3 regions of the Kribbella deserti genome follow, and region 2 is predicted to be linked to each of the others. Evidence: predicted binding sites of a transcription regulator. Region 2 holds the regulator's gene; each other region holds the start of a gene.

Region 1 (5,836 bases), on a different contig from region 2:
ACCTCCGCCCCGGCCAAGTGACAACTCCAGTCGTCAGTGGTCCCGTCCTGGCGGGGAACCGGTCTCCTGGCAGGGGGATCGGTGTCCTAGCCGGGGTTATTACCTCTGCTCGGAAACGGTTTGGGGTGCTCGGCTCCCACAAGGTGTCTCCGCTGCACCACAACCGCTAACCGCTGGCGGCCGGCTGGGATCGCCGGGGCATGGCCCTTGGGCGACCGGCGCCGAGGCCGAACTTCCGACTCAGGACACTAGCTACCGCCGCTGATTGGGACGCGATTGGCCGGTGCTGTAGCGCGGGGAAGAGCGCGACAGACGAACTGAAAACCTGCGACCGGACTACACCGCTCGGTCAACAGGAAACGGCCAGCGGCCGACCGGTTCGGTAAGAAGCCAACCAGTGCCACGTGAACGCCCGACAACACCACCATGACACCTTCAGGAACCGTGCCACCCCGCCTGTCCAGCGACCGCCGGCCGCCAGGTGAGCGACAGGGTGGGGGCGTTGAGGTGGTTGGGGTGCACCGAGGGGCAATGCGGGTGGTCGGGTCGGGCTGGAGCGGTATCGCTGCAACCTGCGATGTTGCCGGGGACTGTCAGAGCCGGTGCCGGTGGCGGAGCAGGCGGCATCTTGCCCGGGGTCTGTGCCAGTACTCGTTCGGCCATCGCAAGTCGCAGCCGCACCTAGACTCCAGCGCCGGCCCGACCACCCGCTCCACTCGAAAGTCTGGTCAAGGGATGCGGGTCTCGCGGGCTGCGAGCGCATAATCGGCCGCGATTGCCAAGGCCGCGATCGGCGGTCCGAAGCCGGGGAAACACACCCAGCCGAGCCGCTCCAGACCGCACACCCCAGGGCGACTCGGACCGCGGGGCCATCGTTGGGGGCGCTTGGGCCCAGCCCACCACCGGGCTCGGCGGCAACCCCACCGTCGAGTCCACTGCGCGAACGCCTGACCGCGATCGCGTTGCAGTGCCTGGGCCGTAGGCGGTGGATGGGCTGGGCAGCGCGCGGGCGGACACGGCCTTGGGCGCCACCAGGACCGTGTCCGCCGGCGCCTCGACGGCCGGGCGCACGAGCGGCTGCGCTGTTCCGGCCGAGGCGGGCGGAGGTATTAGTGGCGAGTGACCGCCCGGTCGCGGCAACGGACGCAGCACCTCGCCCATCGGCTGGTCGGACGGCCACTCGCTCATGACTCGAACATACATTCGAATAGAGTCGAAAGTCAACTGGGACGGCTTGCTGTTGAGCTTGGCGCGCCCGCTCGAGCAAATGACCTGGGTGAGGTCAGTGGCGGCACGTCCGCGCCCTTCGCTGGGTCATCGGGGATCGGCTGCAGGTCAGCATGCCTGTCACCACCGACAAAACGGATCGTCGCGAGTTGCCCGGTGCCGAGCGACCGCGCCGTAGCGCCTGGCCACGCGAAGCGCCGCCTGACCTCACCAGGTCGAGCGCGCCACTGGCCACGCGACCAGTGGCCCACGCGGCGGCAGACTCAACGGGAGGCGCTAGGGGAGGCGGTGGCAGGTGTAGGCGACGGCGTCTCGGCCTATGCGGGTGATGATGAGGGTGGCGGAGGCCGGACCCTTGGGGGTCAGTTTGCGGCGGAGCTGGGCTGGATCCACGTCGATGCCGCGCTTTTTGATCTCCAGCGTGCCGATTCCCTCGGCCCGGATCCACGCGCGCAGGGCCTTCTCCTTGTACGGGACCTCACCCAGGACTTCGTACGTGGAAGCCAGTGGCGTCGGGGCGTACGTATCGCCCGTCACGTAGGCGATCCGCGGATCCAGTAAGTGGCCACCAACTGCTTCGGCGACGGCGGTGACGAGGCCTGCCCGGATCACCGCGCCGTCCGGCTCGTAGATGTACCGCCCGACCGGGCCTACCTCCGCCTCCGGAGCCTCCGTCACCGTCACGACACCACTGGACAGGCCCAAGAGGGTGGCTCGGCGCGGAACGCCCGAGGACAGTCGACCCGACCAGAGGGCGGCTTCCTTGACCTCGCCCGCGTCACTCACCCACTCGGCCTCGACGCCTTCGGGAACCGCCTCGTGCGGGATACCCGGCGCGAGCTTCACGCAGGCCGTGCCTTCGAGCAGGGCCGTCACGAACGACCAAGGCGGCGAATACGCGTTCGGGTCGAACAGGCGTCGCCCTTCGGATCGGCGGGCCGGATCGGCGAAGACCGCGTCGTACGGCGTGAGGTCGGTCGCCTCCACCTCGCCGGTGATGACCGTGCCAGGCAGGCCGAGAGTGGTGAGGTTGGCCCGGGCGGCTTCGGCGGTGGCCTCGTCGCGTTCGACTCCGGTGACGAGCAGGCCCGCGCGGGCCATCGCGATCAAGTCGCCGCCGATGCCGCAGCCGAGGTCGACGACGCTTGCGCCGGGTAGTGCCGAGGCGAGCCGCTGAGCGCGGTGGACGCCCACGGTCGTACGGGTGGCCTGTTCGAGGCCGTCGGGCGTGAAGTACATCCGGGCGGCGTCGGCCGGCCCGAACTTGGCGGCGGCCCGATGGCGCAGCGACGCCTGCGTTACCGCGGCGGTCACCAGGGTGGCGTCGTACCGCTTGCGCAGCTTGGCGACGAGGGCCAGCTCTGAACCCGGCGAGAAGAGCGCGCAGGCCTCGGAAAGCACCTCGGCGCCGGGTGGCGCCTGCAGCGACAGGATCGACTCGGGGTTCACCCCGTCAGTCTGCCTGCCCTGCCGGCACCACCCAGCGCCGGTGTCACCCAGCCTCGACGCCCGCGGGCGCCGGGGCTGGATCAGCGAACCTTGTAGCAGAGCTCGCTGTACCGCTTGGTGTTCACGTTGTAGAGGCGCCACTGCATGGACTTGCGCGTGATCGGACCGTAGATACCGGTCTGCGGCGCGCCCCCGTGCCTCTGGACCGCCTTGACCTTGTCGCGCGTCAGCGGCCCGTAGATGCCGTCCTCGACGATGTCGCCGTCGTCGTAGCAATAGGCGATGGTCTTCTGCAGCCAGAGCACGGCGCCGTTGCGGTCGCCCAGTTCCAGGTAGCAGTTGAACGACGACGAGCCCTTGGGGGCGTCGTAGCCGGGCGTGTTCAGGAACCATCCGTTGCCGAGGTTCGTGGACTTCAGCTTGGTGCAGTTCGGCGTGGCCGCGGTGGGCGTGGCCGCGTTGGCGGGTGTGGCCACGGTGAGCGCGGTGCCGAGAGCGGCGAGCGCGAGAGCGGTGGCGCCGGCCTTACGTGTGATCCCCATGATGATGGTTCCTCCCCAAGTAGATGGCAGTACGACCTCTACGACGTCAGCGAGCGCCCAGAGGTTGGAACCCGGCCCGAAATCAGAACGGGCTGTAACACTTCTGGCTCCAGGTCTTGCTGTACGAGTTGTAGAGGCGCCAGTTCATTCCGGCGAGCGTGCGCGGGCCGTAAACGCCGTCGACGGTCAGGCCGTGGCGCCGCTGGGCCTCCTTCACGGCGGCGAACGTGCGCGCGCCGTACTTGCCGTCGATCGTCAGGCCGGCCCGGTAGCAGTAGTTGAGGTTGCGCTGCAGCGCCTTGATCGCGCCGGCCGGGTCACCGAACGGCGTGGAGGGGTCGCGCTGCGGGAGATCCCCGAGCTTGAGGTTGCAGTTGGTCTGGTTGTTGGTCTCCCACTGCACGGGAATGTGCCCGTACCAGTTGTTGGCCGTGTGCTTGAAGGCGGCCAGCCCGCATTGCTCGAGCGCGGCCTCGGCCTTCGGGCTGGGTGCCGCCGTGGCGGCGGTGCCGGTCGCGGCGAGCGCGGTGACGGCCAGTACGACGGTCGCGCAGGCGGAAGTGAGTCGGACGAACATGGTGGTCTCCCGAGGATGAACGGCCCGGTGGTCGGGTCTTTGGTTGTCAGACGCCGCCCGGGTACCACTTGGTTGTTGCGAATCGCGGCGAGTTTCTTGGCACTCGAGTTGACCGAGTGCTAATCGCGGCCTAGATTCGGTGTTGGCACTCTCTACCCGAGGGTGCCAGCGACCAGCTGTCTCCGACCCCCGCGACGGCGGTGACGACGGTCTAACCAAGACATAAAAGCCACACATAGAACTCGACCGTGGAGGTCAGCAAGTGTCGGTCACGATCAAGCCGCTCGAGGACCGTATCCTCGTTGCGCCGCTCGAAGCCGAGCAGACCACGAAGTCCGGCCTGGTGATCCCGGACACCGCCAAGGAGAAGCCGCAGGAGGGCGAGGTCCTCGCCATCGGTCCGGGTCGCATCGACGACAACGGCAACCGGGTTCCCCTGGACGTCGCCGTCGGCGACAAGGTCATCTACTCCAAGTACGGCGGCACCGAGGTCAAGTACGACGGCCAGGACTACCTGATCCTGGGCGCCCGCGACATCCTCGCCATCGTCTCCAAGTGACGATCCGCAGTTCCTGACTGACACCGCTCCGGCGGCCGTACGCCGGCCCCGGAGCGGAGTCGGTTAGGAACTGCGAACCGGAAAAAGAATTCAGAGAGGGACAGAGTTTCCTATGCCGAAGATCCTCGAGTTCGACGAGAACGCCCGGCGCGCGCTGGAGCGCGGCGTCGACGCGCTCGCGAACACGGTGAAGGTGACGCTGGGGCCGAAGGGCCGCTACGTCGTGCTGGACAAGAAGTGGGGTGCCCCGACCATCACCAACGACGGTGTCACCGTCGCGCGTGAGGTCGAGCTGGACAACCCGTTCGAGAACCTTGGTGCGCAGCTGTGCAAGGAGGTCGCCACCAAGACCAACGACATCGCCGGTGACGGCACCACCACGGCGACCGTGCTGGCGCAGGCGCTGGTGCACGAGGGCCTGCGGGTCGTCGCCGCCGGTGCGAACCCGATGGGCCTGAAGAAGGGCATCGAGGCCGCCGTCGAGGCCGTTTCGGCCAAGCTGGTCGAGACCGCCCGCGCCGTGGACGACAAGGCCGACATGGCCCACGTCGCCACCATCTCCGCCCGGGACGCCGAAATCGGCGGCCTGATCGCGGACGCCTTCGACAAGGTCGGCAAGGACGGTGTCATCACCGTCGAGGAGTCGAACACCTTCGGCACCGAGCTCGAGTTCACCGAGGGTATGCAGTTCGACAAGGGCTTCATCTCGCCCTACTTCATCACCGACGCCGAGGCCGGCGAAGCGGTGCTGGAGAACCCGTACATCCTGATCCACCAGGGCAAGATCTCCGCTGTCGCGGACCTGCTGCCGCTGCTGGAGAAGGTCGTGCAGTCCGGCAAGACGCTGCTGATCATCGCCGAGGACGTCGAGGGCGAAGCCCTGTCGACCCTGGTCGTGAACAAGATCCGCGGCAACTTCACCTCCGTCGCCGTCAAGGCGCCGGGCTTCGGTGACCGCCGCAAGGCGATGCTGGAGGACCTGGCCGCCCTCACCGGTGCCCAGGTGATCGCGCCCGAGGTCGGGCTCAAGCTGGACCAGGTCGACCTGGACGTGCTCGGTACCGCCCGTCGCATCGTGGTGAGCAAGGACAACACCACGGTCGTCGAGGGAGCCGGCTCGTCGGAGGCCGTCGAGGCCCGGGTGAACCAGATCAAGGCCGAGATCGAGCGCACGGACTCCGACTGGGACCGCGAGAAGCTGCAGGAGCGCCTGGCCAAGCTGGCCGGTGGCGTCTGCGTGATCAAGGTCGGCGCGGCCACTGAGGTCGAGCTGAAGGAGAAGAAGCACCGCATCGAGGACGCCGTCTCGGCGACCCGTGCGGCGATCGAAGAGGGCATCGTCGCCGGTGGTGGCTCCGCTCTCGTGCACGCCTCCCGCGTGCTGGCCGACGGCCTCGGCCTGGAGGGCGACGAGCTCTCCGGCGTCAAGATCGTCGCCAAGGCCGTTGTCGAGCCGCTGCGCTGGATCGCGGAGAACGGTGG
Region 2 (5,836 bases):
CGGTACGGCGGAGGAGGTCGTGCAGGACGCGTTCGTCGCGATGCACGGCCGGTGGCAGCGGCTACGCGACCCCGACAAGGCGCTGGCCTACCTGCGCACCACCGTGGTGAACCGGTGCCGCTCCCGGCAGCGCCACTTGGTGGTGGTCGACAAGCACATGCCGAAGTCCCTGCCGGACGAGCCGAGCGCCGAGCACGCCGCGATGGCGACGGCCACCACCGACACCGTGATCGCGGCCATGCGTACGCTGCCGGAGAAACAACGCACGGTGATGGTGCTGAGGTACTACGGCGAGTTGTCCGAGGCGGAGATCGCCGAGACGATGGGCATCAGCCGGGGAGCGGTCAAGAGTCACGCATCGCGGGCGACCAAGTCGCTGCGCCTGGTCCTGGAGCAAGTGAGATGACCGAGCCCCGCAACGAATTCGACGACCTGATGCGCCGCGCGCTCCGGGCCGAGGCCGACCAGGTCCAGCCCAGCGACGACGGCCTGCACCAGATCCGCGAGCGCCTCGCCCGCCAGCCGCGCCCGGTGGTCGCCGCCCGGTCCATCCGCCGGCACCCGTGGCTGCTTACCGCGGGTGGCGCCGTGCTCGGCACCGCCGCGACGATCGGCCTGTTCACCGTCCTGATGGACCGGCCGCCGGGCGACCTGGAAGCCTCCGTACCGGAGTCCGTCGCGACGAGTCCGACGCCGAAGCAGACCCGGGTCGCGCCGACCACCCCGGCGGTAACGCCCCGTCCCAGCCCTGCGCCCACACTCAGTACGACGATCGGGCCGGAGGTCAGCCCGGAGCCGACCGAGACGCGGGCGGTCCCGGTCTACTGGGTCGGTGACACCGTCGGGATCGAGAACGTCGGCCCCAAGCTCTACCGCACGTTCGTCCCGATCAAGGGTCGTGCCGCGTACGAGGCCGTCCTGGCCATGACGGCGTCCAAGGCGGACGACCCCGACTACCGCTCCCCCTGGTTCGGTGCCAAGGTCAACGCGGTTCAAGTCGGCAGCAAGGTCATTACGGTCGATTTCGCCGAGCTACCGCGCACGAAGCTCGACAAGGACTACGCCGAGCTGGCGCTGCAGCAGCTCGTCTACACCGTCCAGGGCACTCTGCAGTCCCAGGCGCCGGTCAAGATCACCCATAACGGCAGGGACGTCCGGACCGTCTTCGGCGCCGCGAACGCGCTGACCCCGATCCGCCGCGCGCCGCTGATGGAGGTACAGGCCTTCGTCTGGATCAACTCGCCCACAAACGGCGTGAAAACCACCTCCCCGCTGCAGGTGACCGGTATCGCCTCCGCCTTCGAGGCGACGGTCAACTGGCAGGTGCGCAACCTCAAGACCCGCGCGGTGGTACAGACCGGGTTCACCAATACGGCCGAGGGCCAGAAGCACTCGCCGTACGCCTTCACGGTCAAGCTGCCCGCCGGGGAGTACGAGCTGCTCGTCTACCAGGAGTCCGGCGAGGACGGCAGTATCACCAACGCGGATTCCAAGACGTTCAGCGTGGCGCGCTGACGGTCCACCGGGACCGGGCCAGCAGCGCGGCCGCGGCGGCCACCCCGGCCGTCGACGTACGCAGCACCGTGTCGCCCAGCAGCACCGGGTCGACGCCGAAGGCGGCCAGCTCGGCGGGCGCGATGCCACCTTCCGGCCCGACCACGATGACGACCTCGCCCGCGGCCGGTACGTCGAGGGTGGCGAGCGGTGTCGTCGCCTCCTCATGCAGTACGGCGGCAAGCGCGGCGCCTCGCACCAGCTCGGCCACCTCCGCGGTGGACGCCAGCTCCGCGACCTCGCAGAACCAGGCGCGTCGCGACTGCTTGCTGGCCTCGAACGCCCAGGCGCGCCACTTCGCCAGCAGTTTCGCCGTGCGCTCGGGATTCGCCCGGAATTGACTGCGCTCCGCGTTCCACGGCACGACCAGGTCCACGCCGACCTCGGTCAGCATCTCGACCGCCAGCTCGGCCCGCTCCCCCTTCGGCACGGCCTGTACGACGACCAGGCGCGGCGCGGGCGGTTCCACTGTCGTGCGGCTCTCGACAGCGACGACCAGGCCGGCCTTCGACGCCGACACCACCGGGCCTTCGGCGACTGCGCCCCGGCCGTCGCTCAGCCGGACACGCTCGCCCGCCGCGATCCGCCGTACGACGGCCGCGTGATGCCCTTCGCTACCGCCGAGCGTGAGTTGATCGCCGGACAGGTCGTCCAGGTGGAATACCGCGAGGCCCATGCGTCAGTGTGAACCGAAGGCGTCGCGCAACCGGCCGAAGACACCCTTGTGCGCGGCCTGGATCTGGCCCAGCGGGCGCTCCTCGCCGCGGGCCTCGGCCAGCTTGCGCAGCAGGTCGACCTGGGCGTCGTCCAGCTTGGTCGGGGTCTCGACCAGTACCTCCACGATCAGGTCGCCGCGACCCGCGTGCCGCAGGCGCGGAACTCCCCGGGCGGTGAGCGTGAACGCCGTCCCGGACTGGGTGCCGGGCTTGATCTCGAGCGGAGTCGGCTCGCCTTCCAGCGTCGGCAGGTCGATCGTCGTACCGAGAGCGGCGGCCGTCATCGGCAGCGTGACCGAGCAGTGCAGGCTGTCGCCGTGCCGGGTGAAGATCTCGTGCTGCTCGACCTCGATCTCGACGTACAGATCGCCGGCCGGACCGCCGCCAGGGCCGACCTCACCCTGGCCGGACAGCTGGACCCGGGTGCCGGAGTCGACGCCCGCGGGGATCTTGACCGTGACCGAGCGGCGCGAGCGGACCCGGCCGTCACCGGAACACTCGACACACGGGTTCGGAATCGTCGTACCGAAACCGCGGCAGGCCGGGCAGGGGCGCATCGTGCGCACCTCGCCGAGGAACGAGCGCTGCGTGTGCGTCACCTCGCCGCGGCCGTGGCAGATCTCGCAGGTGACCGGCTTGGAACCGGCCGCGGCGCCCGAACCGGTACAGGTCGGGCACACCACGGCGGTGTCGATCTTCAGCTCACGGGTGGTACCGAAGGCCGCCTCGGCCAGATCGATGCGCAGCGGGATCAGCGCGTCCTGGCCCCGGCGCATCCGCGGGCGCGGGCCACGGTTGGCGGCGCCACCACCCTGGCCGAAGAACGCGTCCATGATGTCGGTGAAGGTGAAGGCCTGGCCGAAACCACCGCCGGCGCCACCGCCACTGCCGAGCGGGTCGCCGCCGAGGTCGTAGACCTGCTTCTTCTGCGGGTCGCTGAGCACCTGGAAGGCGCGGCCGATCTCCTGGAACTTGTCGTGCGCGTCCTCGGAGTCGTTCACGTCCGGGTGGTACTGCCGGGCGAGCTTGCGGTACGCCTTCTTGATGTCGTCGGCGGAAGCGTCCCGGCTGACGCCGAGGACCGCGTAGTAGTCGGTGCTCATACTCCTGTTTCCAAGGGGGTCATGAGTCGGCCAGGATCTGGCTGACATACCGGGCGACGGCTCGCACCGCTCCCATCGTGCTCGGATAGTCCATGTGTGTCGGGCCGACGATGCCGAGGGTGGCCAGCGTCTCCGACCTCGAGCCGTACCCGGCCGCGACCACCGAGGTGGTGGCGAGCTCCTCGTACGGATTCTCGTGGCCGATCCGCACCGTGAGGGTCTGCGGATGGGTCGCCTCACCCAGCAGCTTGAGCAGGATCACGTGCTCCTCGAGCGCCTCCAGCACCGGCTTCACGTTGCGCTCGAAGTCGTCGCCGTACCGGGTCAGGTTGGCCGCCCCGCCGACCGCGATCCGGTGCTCGCCCTCGACCGTGAACGCCTCCATCAGCGTGGTCACGATCGCGGCCACCAGCGGCCGGTCGCCCGGCCCGAAGCTGTCCGGCAGGCCCGCGAGCGTGGTCGCGGCGTCGGTCAGCCGCTGGCCGGTGAGCGCCGCGTTCAGCTTGCTGCGCAGGTCGACGACAAGCTGGTCGGAGACGTCCTCGAGGGTTTCCACGATGCGCTGCTCGACCCGGCCGGTGCTGGTGATCAGCACCAGCAGCAACCGCCGCGGCGACATCGTCACCACCTCGATGTGCCGCACGGTCGAGCGGGTCAGGGTCGGATACTGCACGATCGCGACCTGCCGGGTGATCTGCGCCAGCAGGCGCACGGTCCGGCGGACCACATCGTCCAGGTCCACTGCACCGGCCAGGAAGGTGGAGATCGCCTTCTTCTCCGCGCCGGACAGCGGTTTGACCGTACTCAGTTTGTCGACGAACAACCGGTAGCCGGCGTCGGTCGGAATCCGGCCCGCGCTGGTGTGCGGCTGGGTGATGTACCCCTCCTCCTCCAGCGCGGCCATGTCGTTGCGGACCGTCGCCGGGGAGACACCCAGATTGTGCCGGTCGACCAGCGTCTTCGAGCCGACCGGTTCATGGGTGGCCACATAGTCCTCGACGATGGCCCGGAGCACGTCCAGCTTGCGTTCGTCCAGCACGCGACTTGCACCACCTCTCGTCTTGGCACTCCCGACTTACGAGTGCCAGTCTACCGAGCCACCCACGAATCGCGCGCCGCCAGGCTTGAGGTCCGGTGTCAGGCCTGATCCGGGGAGGCACCCAGCGGTACGGCTGCCGGGCGCTCGACCGTACTGAGTACCTGGACCGGCTGATCGCGTTCGGCGGCTTCGAGCAGTGACTCCATCACGTCGAGCACGTGGAACGCCAGCGATCCGCTCGCGCGATGCGGCTCACCGGTCCGGATCGCGCGGGCCATGTCGGCCAGCCCGACGCCTCGGCCCGCGCCCGCGTAGCCGCCCGCGACATCGAGTGCGCGCCACTCGCCCGCCTGGGGTGACCAGAGTTCGACCTCGCCGTCGAAGTTGTTCGGGTCCGGGACCGCCAGGGTGCCCTGGGTGCCGTAGATCTCGATCCGGGGCATCCGGCTGGCCCAGATGTCGAAGCTCATCAACACGGTGCTCAACGCGCCCGACGTGTGTTCCACCACACCGGTCAGATGGGTCGGGATATCCACGCCGAACGTCGTTCCAGCCCGCGGCCCGGTGTGGATCGTGCGCTCCGCGTGGGCGCTCCCGGCCCGGGCCGTCACCCGTGCGACCGGTCCGAGCAGGGTGACCAGGGCCGTCAGGTAGTACGGGCCCATGTCGAGCAGCGGCCCTCCGCCGTCCTGGTAGTAGAACTCGGGCGCGGGATGCCACCGCTCGTGCCCGGGCGTGACGAACGACGCCGTCGCCGCCGTCGGTACGCCGATATCGCCCCGGTCCAGCGCCGCCCGGGCGGTCTGGATTCCCGTGCCGAGCACGGTGTCGGGCGCGCAGCCGATGCGAAGGCCCCGCGCCGCGGCGGCCGCCAGCAACGGCTCCGCCTCGGTACGCCGTACGGCCAGGGGCTTCTCGCCGTACACGTGCTTGCCCGCTTCGAGTGCCGCCAGGGCCACCGGCGCGTGCGCGGCGGGGATCGTCAGGTTGAGTACGACGTCCACGTCCGGGTCGGTGAGTAAGTCCTCCGACCTCATCGCGCGCAGGTTGCCGCGCTTGCTCGCCACCTCGGTCGCGCGTTCCAGGTCGATGTCCGCGACGGCGACCACCTCGACGCCGGGCAGGACCTCCAGGTGGTCCAGGTAGGTCCCGCTGATCACGCCCGTCCCGATGATGCCGACGCGGGTGTTGCCGCCCGCGGCGGTCACCGGCTCGCCCAGAGCAGGCCGCGCTCGATGATCGTGCGGACCTCGGGCACGTCCAGGTCCTCCAGGCTGTGCCCCGGTGTGCAGACGAAGATCCGGCCCTGTCCCCAGGTGCGGGTCCAGACCGCGGGCATCGTCGCGCCTTCGATCCACGGGTAGTCCGGATGCGCGCGGAACGTGGTGGTCGCGAGCACGTTGTTGGTCGGATCGGCGTGCACG
Region 3 (5,836 bases), on a different contig from region 2:
CGTTGATCGAGGCGTTGCGCGCCCGCGGCGTTCGCGTCCTGCTCCCGATCCTGTACGACGACAACGATCTCGGCTGGGGACCGGCCGAATCGGGCCTGCATCCGGGCCGGCTGGGACTGACCGAACCGGCCGAGGACCTCGGGCCGAACGCGATCGCGGCGGCGGAGCTGGTGATCTGCCCGGCGCTGGCAGTCGACCACGCGGGCGTACGCCTCGGGCGTGGCGGCGGCTCGTACGACCGGGCGCTGGCCCGCACCGGGGACGTGCCGGTCTGGGCCGCGGTCTACCCGGGCGAGTGGGTCGAGGCCCTGCCGCGGGATGCCCATGACCAGTACGTCGACGCCGCCCTCACCCCGTCGGGTCTGCGCCTGACGACCCGGACCGGCTAGGGCTCACCGGTCGGTCAGCTAGCCAGCGGCTTTTGACCACACGGTCGTGTCAGAATGCCCGCCATGACCGAGTACCTGACCGCCGACCAACTGACCGCCCGTACCGAACATGCCATCGCCACCGCCGCCGAAGCGGCCCGTGACCTCGGCGTGGAAGTGACGGACCCGACCGCGTTGTACGACGCGTTCTCGGTGGTCGTACATCTCAAGCCGTCCCCCGTGGTGGCCCGTATCCCGATCGTGCTGCCGCCGGAGTACGACCCCGCAACGCAGGCCGGCCGCCAGCGGACCGAGCTGGACGTGGTCGCGTGGCTGCTCGGCCAGGGTCACCCGGTGGTACCGCCGAGCCCGCTCGTACCGCTCGAACCGGTGCGCCGCGACGGCCTGTCGATGACGTTCTGGCAGTACGTCGAGGTGGCGGGCGAACCCGACTGGGCGGAGAACACCCGGCGTTCGGCCGACCTGCACCAGGCTCTGGCGGAGTACCAGGGCGCACTGCAGTGGATGGCGCCGATCAACAACGTCGTACCGCAGGCGCTCGCGGCTCTCGAGGGCAAGCCCGAGCTGCTGGACCCGGCGGATCTCGACCGGGCCAAGCGCGAGTGGGAGCTGCTCGAGCCCGTACTCGGCAGCCGGGCCGGGTGGGAGCGGGAGTTCCCGACCGCGACGGTCCAGCCGATCCACGGTGACGCACCGGCGTACAACATGATCATGGTCGGCGACGGCGCGCTGTGGGCCGACTTCGAGGACGTGACGGCCGGACCGGTCGAGTGGGACTTCGCGCTGTTCCCGCCGGAGATCGCCGAGCTCTACAACGAGGCGGCCGAGAAACTCGGGATGCGCGGTCTCGACGAGCGGGCGCTCGCCGTGATGGGCGCGGCCCGGAACCTGCAGGTGGTCGCCTGCATGCCACTGGTTCCGCAGTTCCCCGCGCTGGGTGAGGGGCTCCAGCCCGTCATCGACGGATGGCGCGCCTCACCGCTCGCGGGTGGTCTGGCGGACTGACGGCTATCTGGGGCCTGGCGTGAGCGTGAAGGTGTGCTCGCGCCGGGCCTCGACCGCGCCCCGGGTGAACGCCCAGGGCAGGGTCTCGCCCTTGACCCAGAGATCCGTCTGATCGGTGTAGTTCGGGTGGTACGCGTGGCCCGATACCCCGGTCAGATTGATCCAGCGGGAGTTGTCGAAGTTGTCGAGGTCGACGACCATGCGCATCGACGGCACCGAGGTGACGGTGTAGCCCTTGGCGGCGTTCCAGCTGACCGCGTTCACGACCGAGTTGCCGCCGCCGAGCTCGTACGGCCCTCGGTTGAACAACCGGTCGACCGCGCCGATACCGGACCTGCCGAGCGTCTGGTTGGTCAGCGTCAGCTTGTGCAGCCGGCCCCACTCCCAATTCTCCGGGTCGCGGGCCATCGCCTTGGTGATGTCGCTGCGGGCGTTCACCATCGCCTCGCGCAGCACGTCGTCGCGGCTCTCGCGCTGCGGCGTGCCGAGATCGTCCCACCAGGCGTTGTTCGGCTCGTCGGCCAGATCCCGCATCACCTCGAACCAGCGCGAACCACCGTCCGGCCAGATCGACTCGGGCAGCTGGTCGTGGAAGGTGAGCGCGAGCACGTTGCGCCAGACGATGTTGAAGTACGCCGCGGCGGCGGAATCGGCCGGCTGCTGGAAGTCCCAGCCGCGCAGCACGTCCTGGCCCTGCCGGACGAAGTCGTCGGGAATGCTGATGTCCAGTAGATCCGGGACCAGCAGCTCGGCGTTCGCGTTCTTGTTGTCGAGCTGGATCGCGGCCATCGCGTTCGGATCGAGCTTGCCCCCGGACTTGATCCGGTCGAGGATCTGCTGCGAGCGGTAGCCGTAGTCCCAGTTACCGCCGAGGCGGCGCGGATAGTCCTGCGGTACGACGGCCTGGTTCGCCGTGACGATGATGCCGTCGGCCGGGTCGAACTCCGTCGGCAGTTCCTCGAACGGCAGGTAGCTCTTCCAGTCGTAGTTCGGGTCCCAGCCGAGCGACGGCCAGTCGCCGGGCACCGAACCGCCGTCACCCTTGCCGCGGACCGGGATCTTGCCAGGCGCCTGGTAACCGATGTGGCCTTCGCGGTCGGCGTACACGAGGTTCTGCGCGGGGGCTTCGAAGAGCTTCGCGGCGGCCCGGAACTCGGTCCAGTTCTTGGCCTTGTTGAACCCGAAGATGGCGTCCGCGGAACGGCCCGGCGTCAGCGCGGTCCAGCGCAGCGCGACGCCGTACGTCTCGGTGCCGAAGCGCTGCGCCTTGCCCTTGCCGAACTCGGTCGACAGCTGGCCGGTCTCGCGCGCGTCGGTGGAGATGTCCGAGATGAGCGGGCCGTGCTTGGTCACCCGGACGGTGATCTTCTCCGGTTCGTCCCGGCCGGCCACCTTGAACGTCTCGGTCCGGACCTCCTCGAACGGCACGACCTTGCCGTTGTACTGGGTGCCGTTGGTGCGGACCTTCTCCAGGAACAGGTCGGTCACGTCCGGGTCGAGGTTGGTGAGACCCCAGGCGATGTTGTTGTTGTGGCCGATCACCACGCCGGGCACGCCCGCGAAGCCGAAACCGCTCACCTCGAACGGGCACTCCGCCTTGATCGTGCGGCAGTGCAGCCCGACCTGGGACCACACGCCGGGCATCGTCGCGCCCAGGTGCGGGTCGTTGGCCAGCAGCGGTTTGCCGGTGGTGGTGTGGTCACCGGAAACGACCCAGGAGTTCGAGCCGATGCCGTCGCCCTTGCCGAGCAGATCCGGCAGGGACTTGGTGATCTTGTCGATCCGGTCCAGCGACTTCGTGAGGTTCTGGTCGTCCAGCGACTTGCGCAGGGCCGGATCGAGCGCGCCGCGGCGGCTGGTGTTGACCGGCGGCTTCGCGTTCACGAACTTACCGTTGCTGACGTTGCCCGCCTCGACGATCGGCGCGTTCCGCTCGAACGGGTACGGCGGGTAGAGCTTGTTGATCTGCGGCAGCGACAGGATCGTCGCCATCCGCGTCCGGGCGATCTCGTCGTCCATATTGCCGGCCAGGTCCCAGGCCATCGCCTTCAGCCAGGCGAGCGAGTCCGCCGCGGTCCACGGCGCCGGGGTGTACTTCTCGCCCTTGAGGCTCAGTACGGCGTACTCCAGGGAGACGCCGGAGCCCTGGTTCTGCTTGAGATAGGCGTTGACGCCCTGCGCGTAGTCCTCCAGGTAGGCCCGCGTCGTCGGCTGCAGCAGCTTCAGCTCGCGCTCGGCCACCCGGCGCCAGCCGAGCGTCCGGACGAACTTGTCGGTGTCGAGCGCTTCCGGGCCGACCAACTCCGACAACCGGCCGGCCGTCACGTGGCGGCGGAAGTCCATCTCGAAGAACCGGTCCTGGGCGTGCACGTAGCCCTGCGCGGCGAACAGATCACCGGCCTTGTCGGCGTAGATCTGCGGAATGCCGTTGGCATCGCGAACCACCTCGACATCGGCGTCGAGCCCGGGCAGCTCGGCCGAGCCGTCGTACGACGGGAACGAGTGGCGGACAACGAAGACGCCGGTACCGGCGATCACCACCAGCAAGATGGCAAGCGCGATACCGCTGATGACTGAGAGTCGGAACAGGCGGCGCACGGACCCAACCGTAGAGACAACGCCGGTCACACCCCAAATGGACCCGTCCGATCAGCCCTCCGGGCGTGGCGCCCCACCGGCCTTTTACGGCTGGCTGGGCGCTCAGATTGGAATAGTTCGCCTCCGTGGCGCATTATTAGCAGTCGAGTAGTAGGAGTGCCAGGCCTGAAGGGGATCGACGTGCCGACGTACCAGTACCAGTGCACCGACTGCGGGACCAACCTCGAGGTGCGCCAAAGCTTCTCCGATGACGCACTGACCGTGTGCCCGGAGTGCAGCGGAGTGCTGCGCAAGGTCTTCAACGCAGTGGGCGTGGTCTTCAAGGGCTCCGGCTTCTACCGCAACGACAGCCGCAACACCACCAAGTCCTCCACCGTGCCCGCGGCCAAGTCCGACTCCGCGAGCAGCACGAAGAGCACCTCCAGCGACTCGTCTTCTTCTTCGTCTTCCTCGTCGAGCTCGACCAGCGGCTCCGCCAGCAGCTCCACCTCCGGCAAGTCCTCCTCCGCCGCGTAAATCTCGCGGCCGTCTCGTCGGCCGGCCGCCTCCCTGGGTGGCGCCTCCGCGGGGTTGACTGGTCCACGGCCGTCGCCGCGCCGGTGCTGCCATGCGGGTGCATCTTGTGGTCGCGTTGGTTCTGTGGTCGCGTTGTGACGGCTGAACTGGTTCGGAATCGGTCTGTGGATAAGTCCGAAACAGCTCGGCCAGGCTCGTAACTTCTCCGGCATGAGCCGATCCGAACCTCTCAGGCACCGCTTACTGCGGGCCGCCCGCTGGCATCGACGGCCGCTCGCCGCGGTCGCCGCCGCCCTTGGCGTGTACCTCGCCCTGACCGCCCTCGCCCCCGAGCCGCCTCCGACCGTCCAGGTCCTCGCGGCCGCCCGCGACCTGCCTGGCGGCGGCCAACCCCTGCCCGCGGACATCCGGGCAATCGCGATCCCTCCAGTGCTGGTGCCGGCCGGAGCCCTCAAACCCGGAACCACCACCCGCCGTACGCTCGCCGCCCCGATCCGGGCCGGCGAGATCCTCACCGACGCCCGATTCGTCTCACCCGCGCTGGTACGACGTACCGGCCCGGGCCTCGTCGCCTACCCGATCCGCTTCGACGACGCCGAGGTGGTCGGCCTACTCCGAGTCGGCGACCACATAGACCTGTACGCCGCCACCAGCACAACCTCCCCCACCGCCACCCGAATAGCCACCAACCTCCAGGTCATCGCCCTCCCCCGCGGCGGGGCGTCCGCATCGGGCGGGATCTCCGCAGCGGGCGAGACATCCAGGGCCGGCGGCACGTCCGGTCGCGCGGGCGGCCTGGTAGTGGTCGCACTCAAATCGGAAGCCGCGAGCCGCCTCGCGCAGGCCGCAACCAACTCCCGCCTAACGTTCGCACTCTCACCGCTGACCGGATGACAGCGCGGGCGGTCGCCGGGGTGAGGGACGGCGCGGTTGCTCGCCGGAGGGGGCGCGAACCACTAACTTCATCGGTTAGCGAACGAGGGTCAGCCGGACCCTCGCCGGTGGAGGCAAACAGTCATGATCAAAGGCTTCAAAGAGTTCATCATGCGCGGCAACGTCGTCGACCTCGCGGTCGCGGTTGTCATCGGCGCCGCGTTCGGCAAGATCGTCACGGCGCTGGTCGACGGTCTGATCACCCCGCTGATCGCCGCCATCTTCGGTCAGCCGGACGTGACCAAGGTCGGAAACTTCACGATCAACGGGGCGGAGTTCTCGATCGGCCTGATCCTGCAGGAGATCATCAACTTCCTGTTCGTGGCCGCCGCGATCTACTTCCTGATCGTGATGCCCCTCAACAAGCTCAACGAACGCCGCCGGCGCAACATCGA

Evidence for each region. The regulator HrcA, encoded in region 2, represses chaperone genes, less so after heat shock. The targets are predictions, from matches to a motif close to TTGGCACTCGNNNNNNNCGAGTGCCAA.
Region 1: a site for HrcA is predicted at 3,892-3,918, ahead of groES (co-chaperone GroES). Genes of this name have one in related genera too.
Region 3: a site for HrcA is predicted at 4,129-4,155, ahead of ACFFGN_RS27595 (FmdB family zinc ribbon protein). Genes of this name have one in related genera too.

Annotation. Positions count from the first base shown of each region.
Region 1 covers NZ_JBHLTC010000040.1:240,030-245,865, forward strand. Annotated here, with positions in the region: gene ACFFGN_RS32440 (class I SAM-dependent methyltransferase) at 1,504-2,676, opposite strand; gene ACFFGN_RS32445 (peptidoglycan-binding domain-containing protein) at 2,757-3,218, opposite strand; gene ACFFGN_RS32450 (peptidoglycan-binding domain-containing protein) at 3,301-3,795, opposite strand; gene groES (co-chaperone GroES) at 4,058-4,354, shown strand; gene groL (chaperonin GroEL) at 4,467-5,836, shown strand, end outside.
Region 2 covers NZ_JBHLTC010000001.1:308,092-313,927, reverse strand. Annotated here, with positions in the region: gene ACFFGN_RS01445 (SigE family RNA polymerase sigma factor) at 1-406, shown strand, start outside; gene ACFFGN_RS01440 (Gmad2 immunoglobulin-like domain-containing protein) at 403-1,515, shown strand; gene ACFFGN_RS01435 (16S rRNA (uracil(1498)-N(3))-methyltransferase) at 1,499-2,230, opposite strand; gene dnaJ (molecular chaperone DnaJ) at 2,234-3,373, opposite strand; gene hrcA (heat-inducible transcriptional repressor HrcA) at 3,393-4,412, opposite strand; gene ACFFGN_RS01420 (Gfo/Idh/MocA family protein) at 4,511-5,620, opposite strand; gene ACFFGN_RS01415 (ThuA domain-containing protein) at 5,617-5,836, opposite strand, start outside.
Region 3 covers NZ_JBHLTC010000036.1:165,819-171,654, forward strand. Annotated here, with positions in the region: gene ACFFGN_RS27580 (5-formyltetrahydrofolate cyclo-ligase) at 1-389, shown strand, start outside; gene ACFFGN_RS27585 (aminoglycoside phosphotransferase/kinase family protein) at 453-1,394, shown strand; gene ACFFGN_RS27590 (penicillin acylase family protein) at 1,398-3,992, opposite strand; gene ACFFGN_RS27595 (FmdB family zinc ribbon protein) at 4,173-4,508, shown strand; gene ACFFGN_RS27600 (RcpC/CpaB family pilus assembly protein) at 4,719-5,402, shown strand; gene mscL (large conductance mechanosensitive channel protein MscL) at 5,526-5,836, shown strand, end outside.